2 regions of the Brevibacillus choshinensis genome follow, and region 1 is predicted to be linked to the other one. Evidence: predicted binding sites of a transcription regulator. Region 1 holds the regulator's gene; the other holds the start of a gene.
The links. Region 1 encodes LexA, which represses DNA repair genes until DNA is damaged. Its sites were predicted from a motif close to CGAACATATGTTCG; they were not measured.
Positions count from the first base shown of each region.

Region 2: JNE38_RS23070 (WYL domain-containing protein) is a predicted target of LexA. The motif match lies at 4,657-4,670, and genes of this name have one in related genera.

Region 1 covers NZ_CP069127.1:3,428,464-3,435,474, reverse strand. The annotation lists gene ileS (isoleucine--tRNA ligase) at 1-2,663, shown strand, start outside; gene JNE38_RS17315 (DUF4269 domain-containing protein) at 2,708-3,295, opposite strand; gene JNE38_RS17310 (DUF456 domain-containing protein) at 3,439-3,924, shown strand; gene lexA (transcriptional repressor LexA) at 3,969-4,592, opposite strand; gene yneA (cell division suppressor protein YneA) at 4,754-5,092, shown strand; gene JNE38_RS17295 (DUF896 domain-containing protein) at 5,184-5,381, shown strand; gene crcB (fluoride efflux transporter CrcB) at 5,467-5,835, shown strand; gene JNE38_RS17285 (HelD family protein) at 5,872-7,011, shown strand, end outside.
Region 2 covers NZ_CP069127.1:4,590,923-4,597,933, reverse strand. The annotation lists gene JNE38_RS23095 (ABC transporter substrate-binding protein) at 1-330, shown strand, start outside; gene JNE38_RS23090 (YmaF family protein) at 524-832, shown strand; gene JNE38_RS23085 (copper resistance CopC/CopD family protein) at 1,018-2,313, shown strand; gene JNE38_RS23080 (YcnI family copper-binding membrane protein) at 2,326-2,946, shown strand; gene JNE38_RS23075 (MFS transporter) at 3,323-4,564, shown strand; gene JNE38_RS23070 (WYL domain-containing protein) at 4,714-4,935, shown strand; gene JNE38_RS23065 (hypothetical protein) at 5,048-5,299, shown strand; gene rsgA (ribosome small subunit-dependent GTPase A) at 5,545-6,627, shown strand; purine riboswitch at 6,737-6,838, shown strand.

The DNA.
Region 1 (7,011 bases):
GGACCGACATGGAGCATCCGTATGTGACTTTGACGAATGATTACATCGAAAGCGTCTGGCACATCCTGTCCGAAATCCATAAAAAGGGCTTCCTGTATAAAGGCCACAGAGTCAGCCCCTATTGCCCGGATTGTCAGACCACGCTGAGCTCGCATGAAGTGGCGCAAGGATACGAAGACGTGAAGGACCTCAGTGCTACAGTGAAATTCCGAAGCAAAAACGGGAATGACATCTTTCTGGCGTGGACGACTACCCCGTGGACACTTCCAGCCAATGTTGCCTTGGCTATCAACAAAGAGCTTGACTATGTGCGAGTGAAAAAGGCTGGAGAAGTATACATTGTCGCAAAAAATCTGGTAGATGCCGTCATGAAGGATGGCTACGAGATCTTGTCCACACACAAAGGAGCGGAGTTTGTAGGCACCGCGTATGAGCCGCCATTCAGCTATATCCGCGTAAAGAAAGGGCACATCGTGGTCGATGCGGACTATGTGAGTGACAAAAGCGGTACGGGAATCGTCCATACCGCACCAGCGCATGGGGAAGACGACTATCGGACGACTCGTCAGCACGACCTGGACTTCGTGAACGTCGTCGATCTGGCAGGACGCTACACAGCCCAGATCGCGGAATTTGCCGGTCGCTTCGTCAAAGACTGTGATGTGGATATCGTCAAGGACCTGTCCCAGCGCCATCTGCTGTTTTCCAAGGAGCGGCATGAGCATAGCTATCCGTTTTGCTGGCGATGCAAATCTCCTCTGCTCTACTACGCCATGGAGAGCTGGTTTATCAAAACGACGGCAATCAAAGACCAGCTGATCGAAAATAACAGCAAGATCGACTGGTACCCGGGGCATTTGCGTGAGGGGCGCTTTGGCAAGTTCTTGGAAGAGCTGGTTGATTGGAATATCAGTCGCAATCGATATTGGGGAACACCGTTAAATATTTGGCTTTGCCAGGATTGCGGCAGTGAGTTTGCCCCTGGCAGCTTCAAAGAATTGCGCGACAGGTCACTGGCACCGATCGATGAGAGCCTCGAGCTGCACAAACCGTTCGTGGACGATGTATTGCTTCCCTGCTCGTGTGGAGGGACGATGGAGAGAACGCCGGAGGTCATCGACGTATGGTTTGACAGCGGATCCATGCCGTTTGCCCAGTACCATCATCCATTTGGTGATGAGAAAGAATTCGCTGAGCAGTATCCGGCTGACATGATCTCGGAGGGGATCGACCAAACGAGAGGCTGGTTCTTCAGCTTGTTGGCTGTATCCACTCTCTATAACGGAAAAGCTCCGTATAAAGCGGTCATATCAACCGGGCATGTCTTGGATGAAAACGGTCAAAAGATGTCCAAGAGCAAAGGAAATGGGATTGATCCCTGGGAGGTTATCGAGGAGTTTGGAGCGGATGCATTTCGCTGGGCACTGCTTTCTGACAGCGCTCCGTGGAGCAGCAAGCGTTTTTCCAAACGGATCGTCGCAGAGGCCAAGTCTAAAGTGATTGATACGCTGCACAACATCCATGCGTTTTATGCCATGTATGCGTCGATAGACGGGTACCAGCCCGAGGAGCACGCGCGACTCACTGCTGTCCACGAATTAGATCGTTGGGTCCTTTCGCGGCTGCAATCCACCTTGCGAGACGTAGCGAAGGGATTGGAGTCGTATGATTTTCTCAATCCCGCCATGCACTTGGAGACATTCATCGACGAGCTGAGCAACTGGTACATTCGTCGTTCCCGTGACCGCTTTTGGAGCAGCGGCATGACCGAAGACAAACTTTCTGCCTACCAGACGTTGCACGAAGTCCTGGTTACGCTCGCTCGAATGATCGCGCCATACGCGCCTCTGATTGCAGAAGACATTTACGGCAATTTGGCAGGGGATGACAGCGTGCATTTGGCAGACTATCCGTCGGCAGATCCAAGTGCCATCGATGAGGTGCTGGAAGCGGAAATGGAAACGGTTCGCCGTATCGTTGAGCTGGCTCGCAACATCAGAAACGAGACAGGGATCAAGACACGCCAGCCCTTGTCAGAACTGATCGTCATAAGCGAACGATCGTTCGATGTCCAGCGATATGCGGCGATCATTATGGACGAAATCAATGTAAAGAGCATTCGGGCGGAGCAAAATGACAGCAGCTTCGTAACATACCGCTTCAAACTGAATTTGAAAGTGGCTGGAAAAAAATACGGCAAACAAGTGGCCCCCATTCAAAACGGCCTGAAAGAGTTGAGCGACTCTGAGGCAAAACAGGTGATACAGAACGGGTATCTGGATCTGGTTCTGGAGAATGAAACGGTGCGAATCCCGCTGGAGGAATTGCTTGTGGAGAAGCAAGGGAAGATGGGCTACGCTTGGGCTTCAGGATACCAAATCCATGTGGCATTGCATACGGAAATCACGCAGGACCTGAGGCAGGAGGGCATCGTGCGCGAGGTCATCCGGGTCATTCAGGATTACCGCAAGAAGCTGGATTTACCGATCGAAAAGCGCATTACCCTTACGTTGGATGTAGATGCGCAGGTGAAAGCAGCGCTGGAGCAATTTGATCATGTATTGAGGAGCCATGTGCTTCTTGACCAGGTCCGATATGAAGCCGGCAACCCGATGGAGAGAGTCTCCTTTGGAGAGAAAAGCATTGGCCTGCGAGTGGAGTAGCATGCTGCAAGGCACCTGATAAGGAGGAACCAGTCCGGCAAGCATTATCTGGACTGGTTTTTCTCTTGGAAGAGGAGAATGTAGGACGTAAGCTCTTCCGTATGGTAGCGCTCTAGCTCCAAAAGTGCCTGATAAGGGTCATTGCCTGGGATATGGAAGTAGTGAGCGAAGGCAGGCTCGGTTTTCATGCCGTTCGCTTTGAGCATTCGAATATCCCGATAAGCCTCTTCACCGCCGATCGAGAGCAATCGATCCTCGATAACCATATGGCGGTATGCATTTTGCTGTTCGACCGGGACAGATTGAGCGAACAATTCAAACCAGAAGTCATGTGCATAAAATCCGATGACGCTGGAATCCTTGCCAGATACGAGAATACGGCTCTCCTGATAGCCTTCCATGCTGCCATATGCTGCACGCACATCAGCATCAAAGCGATCCAGGTCATGACTCACGCAGATGATATCGAGATCACTATCCGGAACATCGATTTGCAGGGGGATTGTGCCGGCGAGAACGGGATCGTACGCACACAAGGATTCCATCAGCCGGATTTGCGAGATGGCATTCCAGGCAGCCTGTTGGCGAGCATTGCCGGATTGCAAATAAGCGAGATCACGCCAGTTTTTCATGTGGATGCCTCCATCGTGTTTTGGTCCCGAAGAATTGGGTAACGATCATAGAATAGGGGTGTGAAATGATTGTAGTCGGTTGTCAAACAGACTGCAACGAAAATGAGCTTGACTCGTATACCATAGGGAGAGGAGTGGGGGTAGTGGATATACTTTTATGGGTGATTGTGGTAGCTTTGTTTGTATTGAGTATCGCCGGAATCTTTCTGCCGGTATTACCTGATACGATCCTGCTATGGGGCGGCTTCCTGATCTATCACTTCTTTATTGCAGATCCGGGTGCGGGACTTCCGTCATCCTTTTGGTGGGGGATGATTGCGCTCAGTGTGCTCTTGTACGGAGCAGATCTCTTGACCAATATGTATTTTGTGAAAAAGTACGGGGGATCTAAGTGGTCTTCGTTTGCGGCGATCATCGGGATTTTGCTCGGGATCTTCTTGTTCCCGCCGTTCGGTATGATCATTCTTCCATTCGCTTTCGTCGTGTTGGTAGAACTCTTCATGCAAAAACAAACGATGGAAAAAGCCATCAAGGCAGGCTTTGGCTCATTGATCGGATTTTTGGGAAGTGCCGTCGTCAAAGTCGTGCTCCAGGTGACGATGATCATTTGGTTTTTCATCGCGGCATAGGCGCAAAAAAGGACAGCAGAGGCTGTCCTTTTTACTTGCAATCATTAGTGAATCAAGCGATAGACTCCGATGACTTTACCGAGAATCGAAACGGCGTCGAGGATGATCGGCTCCATCGTGGCGTTCTCCGGCTGGAGTCTGAAATGATTCTTCTCTTTAAAGAAGCGTTTGACAGTGGCTTCATCTTCTTCGGTCATCGCCACTACGATATCACCGTTATTCGCAACGTGCTGCTGACGGACAATGACGTAGTCGCCATCGAGAATTCCCGCGTCGATCATACTGTTACCGGATACGCGGAGCATGTACACCTTGTCCGACGTTACGATGTTTTCCGGCAATGGGAAATATTCCTCGACATCTTCAATGGCTGTGATCGGTTGACCTGCAGTGACTTTCCCGATGACGGGCACACGAACAACGGAATCTTCAAAATCATCTTGAAAGCGATCTTCCTCAGACAAGAGCTCAATGGCACGAGGTTTGGTAGGGTCGCGCCGAATGAGGCCTTTCTTTTCCAAGCGAGCTAAGTGTCCGTGTACAGTAGAGCTGGAGGCAAGTCCGACTGCTTCCCCGATTTCCCGTACGGAAGGTGGGTAGCCTTTATCGCGGACTTCTTTTCGGATGAAGTCGATGATGGCCTGCTGTCGATTCGAAAGTTTTGACATAAGAGACACCTCAGTTTTCTCGAACATGTTTTCCTATATTATACCATGGGATCTTGCGTTCGACAAACATAAGTTCGGATCTTTTTTGTTGACATGAACATACGTTCCCATATATGATGGTAACAAGAGAACAGAACGTACGTTTGTAGGAGGAGATATTGATGTCTGTATTGACTGTACATAATCGCTTTGAAAAGAAGGTAGTTCGACGCACTCGTTTCGGCATTACCCGAGGACAGGCTCTATTGTTTCTGATTAGTTTTTCTCTCTTTTTTTATTTGTTGACCGAACTGGTGTTTGCTTCTGGTGTAGAGGTGGCTCCGCCGGTAAAGGAAATCACAGTGCGTGCCGGAGATAGCTTGTGGAAGCTGGCTGTTCGCTATCAAGAGGAAGCGAAGATGGACGTGAATGAGCTTGTAGCGGCGATCAAAGAAATAAACGACATGGAAGGTGTCATGATTTACCCTGGCCAGACCTTGAGAATACCGCTTCCGGAATAACTTCCCATTCACTGACGCCCGACCTGCTTGCACCGCCCTTGGGATATGGTATAATGGAGCGGCATTACTTACAGGTGGGGAGGAACCAGTAGTGGTATCTGACGCAGAAATCAAGCGCATTAATGAACTGGTGAAAAAGTCAAAAGAGGTCGGATTGTCCGAGGAAGAAAAGCTCGAGCAAAAAGCACTTCGTCAAAAGTATATCGATGCTGTAAAGCTTTCTTTGAGAGCAAACCTGGATTCCATCCGTTACGTGGAAGACCTTGAAGAAAATGGTCGGAAACAGTAAGATAACAGATATTGATAACAAAGACATCCTTGCTGCAAGCTAGGGTGTCTTTTTGTTCCGAACCGAGCATGGGAGGGAAAGCATAATGATTCCATGGATTGCGGTGGCAGCAGGAGGAGCACTCGGATCCATGATGCGCTATGGTCTTTCATTGATAGCGAATCAGCCGGGGTGGCCGATCGGAACATGGCTCGCGAACGTCGTGGGTTCATTTCTGATTGGTTTGCTGTCTGTATGGGGAAAAGAACGGGGAATGTTGTCACCGGAAGTGTATCTATTGTTTGCCACAGGGGTAATGGGGGGATTTACGACATTCTCCACCTTTTCTCTGGAGGTCATTTCTTTTTGGGGAGATGGCCAGATTGTTCGAGGGTTGTTGTATGCGCTTCTGAGCGTGACGGTTGGTTTGCTTTCGTGTGCGGCAGGTATTTGGCTGGCACGACAATGGACATAGCAATGCGAAATGAACGGACTGAGAGGGGGGACGGGTATGAGTACCCAACACCGGGAATACGAACGGGAACAAAAGAAGCTGGATGACACCATCGCGATAATTGACAGTGAAATCACGCAATTACGCGAGGATATTCGGGAAGCTACCGACGACTACGTAAAACAAGTCGTGAATTCGAAAAAGTCGAAGGATCTGCGCTATCTTGAGGACCAGGGACGTGAAAAGCCATACTTCGGACGGGTAGACTTTATGAAGGATGAAGTGTACGAGCTGGATCAGGTCTACATCGGCAAGCGGGGAATTGTGCGGGGAGATACGTTTGACTCTGTGGTTGTCGACTGGAGAGCACCGATTGCCAGCCTCTATTATTCTGGGGAGAGCAAAGACGCCTTTTACCGGATGGGAAGAGAAATCGTCCGTGGAGAAGTAACCTTAAAGCGTAATTTCGCAATCGAGCAAGGAAAAATCACCGGGATTTATGATGGCGCAGTGAAAGAGACGATACACCGCGAGATGGGAGATCCGGATGATTTCTTGCAGGAAGGTTTCATCGATGAATTTTTGGCCGCCAACCTGAACCAGGCCAATGACAGCCGTCTAAAGGATATCGTGGCGACCATCCAATCCGAACAAAATGACATTATTCGTGCGGAAAAAGAGCGGCCGATTGTCGTGCAGGGGGTAGCGGGCAGCGGGAAAACCACTATTGCCCTGCACCGGCTGTCCTATCTGATCTATAATTATCAGGATTCCATGATGTCCAAAAAATTCATGGTGTTCGCTCCAAACCGCATGTTTCTTACATACATATCGGACGTATTGCCTGAGCTTGGGGTAGATGATGTGCAGCAGTCGACGTTTATCGATTGGGCAGCTCGCCTCGTCAAACCGCTCTTGCCAAAAGGCTGGAGGATTACAAGTCCCGACAAACCGATCCAACTGTTTTTTGAAGCCGATCAGGACGAGCGGGAGCAGGAATTGACCCGCAATCGATTGCGATTTAAAGGCTCGCTGGTGTGCAAAGAAGCGCTGGAGCAGTATATTCGCTATGTAATCGAAACACGGATCCCCTTCAAGAAGCTGAGCTTCCAGTACAACAAGACCAAGCAAGTCTTTACGATACCAGGGGACTTCATTCGTCAGAGCTTTTTGGAGCAATTTGCCCACTTGCCTTAC
Region 2 (7,011 bases), 1.2 Mb from region 1:
AACCCGGATGTGGAATACGTGATTCCGAAAGAGGGCGCGACCATTTGGGCAGATACATTGGCGATTCCAAAAGGAGCCAAGCACAAGGATCTGGCGGAGAAGTTCATCAACTACCTGATGGACCCAGAGGTGAGTGTGAAGAACTACGAGTCGATCGGATACAGCAATCCGAATGAGAAAGCTTACTCGCTGCACAGTGAGGAATACCGCTCGAATAAAATGATCTTCCTCGACAAAGCGGATATCGACCGTGCCGAGTGGCTGGTAGACGTGGGAGATACCTTGCAAGAATACGATCGCTACTGGACAGAAATGAAGAGTGGACGATAAGGAGAACCGAGACTGGGCGTGTTGCCAGTCTCGGTTTTTTGTGATGGAGCATTCACACATTTCTGCGACAAGCTGTTTCCTACCTCAGTGCTTGTTCATAAAATAGCGCAAGTACTTGAGAAAAGAGGGATTTTCCATCGCAAAGAAAAAGTTCCGCAATACACAAGCTCGCCCCAATCGCGTAAGGCACCGCATGGAGGGAGACACTTCGCTGGTGCGAGGCCACCGGCATTTGTTTAGCAACATATCCGACATTGTCGTGCGGGTGCCGAGTGCCCGGTCCCATTTTCATCTGTTCCGTGCGATCACCACCACGTCTGATGGGCATCGCCATTTGTACTTCGGCAGGACCGGATTGTCAATCAACGGCAGTGGACCATTTGGCGGCGGGCCCAATCACTTTCACCGCGTAGATGTTCTCACACAGTTTACAAACGGTCATCGCCACAGAATCAATGGCACGACGACGACCAATCGCGTCATTCGGGACAGCAGACCATAATCATAGGGAAAGTAAAGAAATAGGCATGGCACGCTTTGGAAGAGGCTTCCGCAGCGTGCTTTTTTGCTTGGTAGGACGCTTCAACAATTCGTCACAGCAGATAGCCCGTTTGAGCCATATGGACAGTGAATGAAGTTTGATAGGATAAAACATGTAGGAAGGCTAGGGAAGGGAACGGGACGGTGATGAGCTTGAAACGATATATGGCCGTGCTTTGGCTCGCCCTGTTCTTCGTGTTTGGTGCCATGGCAACGACGGTGCAGGCACATGCAGGACTGATGGGCAGCCAACCCAAAGACGGCGAGGTACTGCAGGCTAACCCGGGACAGATCTCCCTGCGTTTTACAGAAGCGCTGGAGCCTGATCTGGTAGCTATACATTTGTATGATTGGAACGGAGAAGAGGTTAGGCTGGAACCTCCCACCTTGCAGCCGGGTGACGCTTCCCAGATCAATGCGCAGCTTCCGGACTTGAAGGAAGGGACGTATGTAGCGATTGTCTCCGTTGTTTCAGAAGACGGACATCCCGTTGAAGAGCGCTTGACCTTTTCCATCGGGCACAAGAGCGCAGTGGTAGCAGATCCGACCGGGAAAAAGCCGGATAGCGGCTATCTCATCGTGTATCGCTACCTCACACAAGGCATTATTTTGCTTGGCGGAGGATTGTATTTGCTGGCATGGAGAGGACACCGATACGGTTTGCCTGCGTTTACCCAGCTGCTGGGGATCGGCAGACAGATCGGATGGGGGCTGGCGTTGGTCGGTTTGGTATTCCTCTGGTTCCTGTATGATGAAGCACTCACGGCAGCGTCTTTGACCGAAGCGCTGTGGCAAGGAAACTGGACTGTTCTGATGCAGTCGCCTTTTGCGGTGATGCTGATTGCGTCCTTTGCCTTGCTGATCTTGCTGGCCATTCCGAACATGATGACGGGCTGGTATGTGGTGCTGTGGGTGATGCTCGTTGGCATACAGGCGTTTGGAGGTCATGCATGGGGAATACAGCCCGTGTGGCTCTCGCTGACACTCAGACTGCTGCACGTCCTGACGGTATCGCTATGGATGGGTGCGCTGGTGTATTTACTGCTTACCCTCAGGCATGTGGAACGCGGAAATGAGCGGTTCAAGCCGTTCTTTTTGCGGACCGTTGCGATCGCCTCCGGGCTTGCCGTCTTGACGGGAATCGTGATGCTGTTTGTCCAGACGGACGCGATCAGCATTCTGCAAAGTCCCATGACGTGGAGCTATTTGTTATATGGCAAAGCTGCAGCCGTATGTGGCATGCTTGCCCTCGCTTGGAGGCAAACGACGCGTTGGCGCAAAGGCCACGGCTTGCGAGCCAATCTGCTGCGCTGGGAAATGCTCTTGGGCATTGCGGCGATCTTGGCTGGCCTGTGGATGAGCCAGACGAACTATCCGGCAAATACAACTGCAAATAAAATTGCAAATACAGAAAAAGCAGTGCTGATTCAGCACCAACATTAGGAGGTTTTTCAGATGAAAATCACAAAATGGATGAGCAGCGTATTGATGGCAGGAGCGATTTTGACCCTCGCATCTGCTGCACAAGCACACGTAAATGTCTATCCGAAAGAAACGACGACCGGTGCTTATGAGAAATACACGGTACGAGTTCCGGTAGAGAAAGATGTCAATACGACAAAGGTCAAGGTCGAGTTCCCGGCCCAAGTAAAAGTGAGCACGGTCCAACCCATTCCAGGCTGGAGCTACGAGTTTGAAAAAGACAAGGACGGACGTAACACGGCTTTGGTCTGGACTGCTACGGACGGCGGCATCAAGGCGCATGAATTTGTGGAATTCGCCTTTGTAGGCGCGAATCCGAAAGAAGCTGGCACGTTGTCCTGGAAAGCGTACCAGACCTATGCGGATGGAGAAGTAGTGGAATGGACGGGAGCTCCTGACTCTCAAACCCCTGCATCCGTGACCACCATCAAGGAAGGGGTAGGCGAGGCAGGTCATGATGCGGGGCAGCCAGTGAGTGCAGCACCTGCTCAGGAAGCGGCAGCTACGTCCGGTAGCAGCAACACTTTGCCGTTGGTCCTGTCTGGATTGGCCCTCTTGCTCGCGATCGTGAGCCTGTTCCGCAAAAAAGCGTAAGAAGGAATCGAAACCGTGCAGAACCTACGCTGCGCGGTTTTTTTGTTTCTTCCTTCAGGATCGAGAATAGAATGCTTGTTTCCGCCATTTCCTGTCCGCTGAAAGTCATTGGTCGTAAAAGGAAGGCTCTGGTCAAAAATTCCAAATTCATTATAATGAAACTAATTACTGTCGGAGGTGTATGAACCATGTTAGTATCCCAAATTGCTGCAACTCACTCACTGCCAAAAGATAAATTACGCGGTAGAAAGACGCGTCCGCTTTTGCAGCAATAGGTTTGGCGAAAAGACGGAGGAAGTAGCGTACGTCGAACAGACCGAAACCGGAACGAAAACGGAACGTGTCCATCTGCCGAAAAGGGCGGATCGTTGTTCCTATGAAAATGAATGCGACACAATTGTACTTGGTCATGCGCTTTATTACGTCACTTGCCAACTCGACGATGTTTACGACCTACGCCATTTTCTACATCGCTACCCTGGGGCTGTCTCCCTTGGAGCTGTTGATCGTGGGCACGGTATTGGAGCTCACTGTAGTCCTGTTTGAGGGAGTCACGGGTGTAGTGGCCGATACGTACAGCAGACGCTTGTCGATGATTATCGGCATGTTTGTCCTCGGCACCGGATTTGCCCTCCAAGGCATGGTTGGCCCCTTGCAGGAAATGCTTCCTACTCTGCCGGTTTTGGGATGGGTACTCTTGGCGCAGGTGTTTTTCGGTGTCGGGCACACCTTTGTCAGTGGTGCTGATACAGCATGGATCGCAGACGAGGTTGGGGAGAAAGGCTTGGGCAGTCTGTTTATTCGTGCCAAGAGGGCTTCGCTCATGGCCACGCTGGCTGGAATCGGGTTGAGCGTAGGCTTGTCTACGCTGGGGACACAGCTCCCTTACTTTGTCGGCGGCTTGATGTATGCCGCTCTCGGAGTTTTCCTGATCCTTTTCATGAAGGAGACGGGATTCGTCACGAGAGAGAGACAGAAGGATTCTACCCAGTGGCAGGAAATGAAAACGACGTGGCTGTCAGGTGTCAAAGTCGTGCGCTCCCAGCGGATCTTGCTGCTGATCCTGATCGTCACCTTGTTTAGCGGAGCTGCCTCGGAAGGATATGATCGACTGCGGGAAGCACATCTGATTGCCGATGTGGGCTTTCCGGGAACGGTTCCCTTCTCGATGGCTGTCTGGTTTGGGGTGATCGCGGCGCTCACTGCTTTTTTGGGCTTGATTGCGGTAAAGGTCACGGAAAAAAGGCTCGATGTAAACAACGAACGCACGGTCATGGTAGGGATGTTCGTCCTGACGAGCTTGCGGATTGTGCTGCTCCTGGCCTTTGCGCTGGCCCCGAGCTTCTGGTGGGCGCTTTGCTCCCTGCTGTTGATCGGCGTCCTCGATGCGATCAGCAGCCCGCTTTACGATACGTGGCTGAATCTCAACATCCCGAGCAGCGTACGGGCGACCGTGCTCTCCATGCTTAGCCAATCCAATGCGTTGGGACAGACGGCGGGGGGGCCCGTTGTCGGTTGGGTCGGAAGTCGGGTGTCCATTCGAGCCTCCCTGATCGTGGCGGCCGTGCTGTTATCCCCGATCGTCTACGTGTACGGTAAGGCCATGAGAAAGCAATAAGAACAACCAAAAGGCACGTGCTCACCAATGGGCATGTGTCTTTTTTTCTTGCATGCTTACGCTGTGTTCGCATAAAATAGGAACAAAAGTTGCGAACAAGTGTTCCTGGTGATAAAATGCTTCTAAGGATGAAATGGCGGTGACATCAGATGATGCGTGAACTGAACAGATATTGGGAAAGACAGCAAAGCATCGAGATGATTTACTTGGATAGAAACGGCGATACCAGCAGGAGAATCGTGCGCATTCTCGAGCTGGATGCTGCCGGGCAGAGGATGAAGGCATACTGTTACACGCGAGGTGCGTATCGCATTTTTGCCATCGCGAATATATTGGCAGTGGCTCCTATTCACGGCAGAACTGCCGGATAATCGACCAGTCTCACCCTAATATGACAGTCCGTTCCATGAGGATTACAAAAACGTGGTATACTGGGGTTGTACAACCGAGTTTCAAGGCATGGCCCAGAGGGGAGTGGAGCAGATGGAAATTTTCATTATCGTTATGGTCATGTTCATTGTCTTGATGATCGTTCTGGCAACAAACGCAAAAGGCGGACGCAGACGTTCCCACTCGTCGACTGACAGCAGCACTCCGTATTACATCGACAACGATCACAGGCGGGATGATTCTGACGGAGGCTGGGGACATGGCCACGGCCACGGTCATAGCCATGGTGACAGCGGTTCTGATGGCGGCGGGGGCAGCGACGGCGGTGGAGGCGGCGGCGACTAAGGCTGTTGCATCTGCGTCGTTTCGTGGTACAATAGTTGGGAAATAACGGTCAAACTGGATAAAACGGTTTGCAAAGAAGGAGAGATGTTTTATGGCAAACACAAAAACGGTAGAGATTGTAGCAATCGGGGTCACAGGAATCCTCCTTTCTGGCGAGAAGTAAAACCGTTCATGATGTGAGGATTCGACTGTGACTGGTTCTGGCATAGCGCCAATTACAAACCATTTGCAGGGGGAATCCGTTCGTGAATCAACAAGTACAACAAACCTTACAATCTTTGGGCTGGAATGAGGCATTTGCTACTCATTTCGCTCCATTTGCCGAACAAGGCTACAGTGTGGGACGCATCACACTGGAACATAAACGGATTTATCGCCTCTTGAGCGAGCATGGCGAGCTCTTGGGTGAAATTACGGGTAAGCTCAGGTACGAAGCGACTGGCCGCGAGGATTATCCAGCGGTGGGGGATTGGGTCGTGATCAGTCCGCGGGCAGAGGAAAAGAAAGCGACGATTCATGCTCTCTTGCCGCGCAAAAGCAAGTTTTCTCGAAAAGTGGCTGGCGATTCGGTGGAAGAGCAGATTGTCGCCGCCAATGTAGATACCGTCTTCTTGGTCAACGCTTTGAATAATGACTTTAACATTCGCAGGATGGAGCGCTATCTGATCCTCGCATGGGAAAGCGGTGCATCGCCAGTCATCGTACTGAGCAAAGCCGACTTGTGCGACGATGTGGATTCCAGACTTCGTGAAGTGGAGTCTGTGGCGATCGGCGTACCCATACACGTCGTCAGCTCGGAGCTAGGCGAAGGGCTGGAGCAGCTGGCACCTTATCTGGGAGAAGGCAAGACGATAGCCTTGATGGGCTCTTCCGGGGTCGGCAAATCGACCTTGATCAACAAGCTGAGTGGTTCGGACATGCAGCGGGTCAGTGAGGTCCGTGAAGGGGACGACCGCGGCCGGCATACGACGACGCACAGGGAGCTGTTCCTCTTGCCTAGCGGAGGCTTAATGATTGACACGCCTGGCATGCGCGAGCTGCAGCTCTGGGAAGCGGACGAAGGATTCCGCGGAGCCTTCGATGACATCGAGTCCATCGCAGAAGAGTGCCGATTTAACGATTGTCAGCATGTGCGGGAGCCAGGCTGCGCCGTTCAGGAAGCAATCGCTGATGGCATGTTGGAAAAAGCACGTTTTGACAGCTACCTCAAACTGCAAAGAGAGCTTGCTCATCTGGCGCGAAAGGAAGACGCGCGACTGCAGGCAGCTGAGAAGGACAAATGGAAAAAGATCAATGTACAAATGCGGCAGCGCAAGCCGAAGCGATAAAAGAGAGAGCCCTCGTAAATCGGGGGCTCTTTCCATCTTTTACAGCTATGCAGGCTTTCAAAAATTAACGCTTGCTCCTAAGCTGCCAGATATGATAGATTGTTCAATATCCAAAAAGCATATGCAGGCTCGTATAATTTTGGGAATAAGGCCCAACAGTTTCTACCGGGTGACCGTAAATCACCTGACTACGAGTGAGAGAACATCCGCGATCCAGCCTCTGTTTTTGGCGATCCTTTGCCATCAGGGCTGACTGGCGTTTGATGTTCGCGCGATTTATGAGCGTGCTGCACCTCAGGGAGAAACAAGCCCAGAGGGACAGATTTCACTTGGAGTTGGTATTTTCGATCGTACCAGCCCGTGAACTGTTCTCTCTGGGCTTCC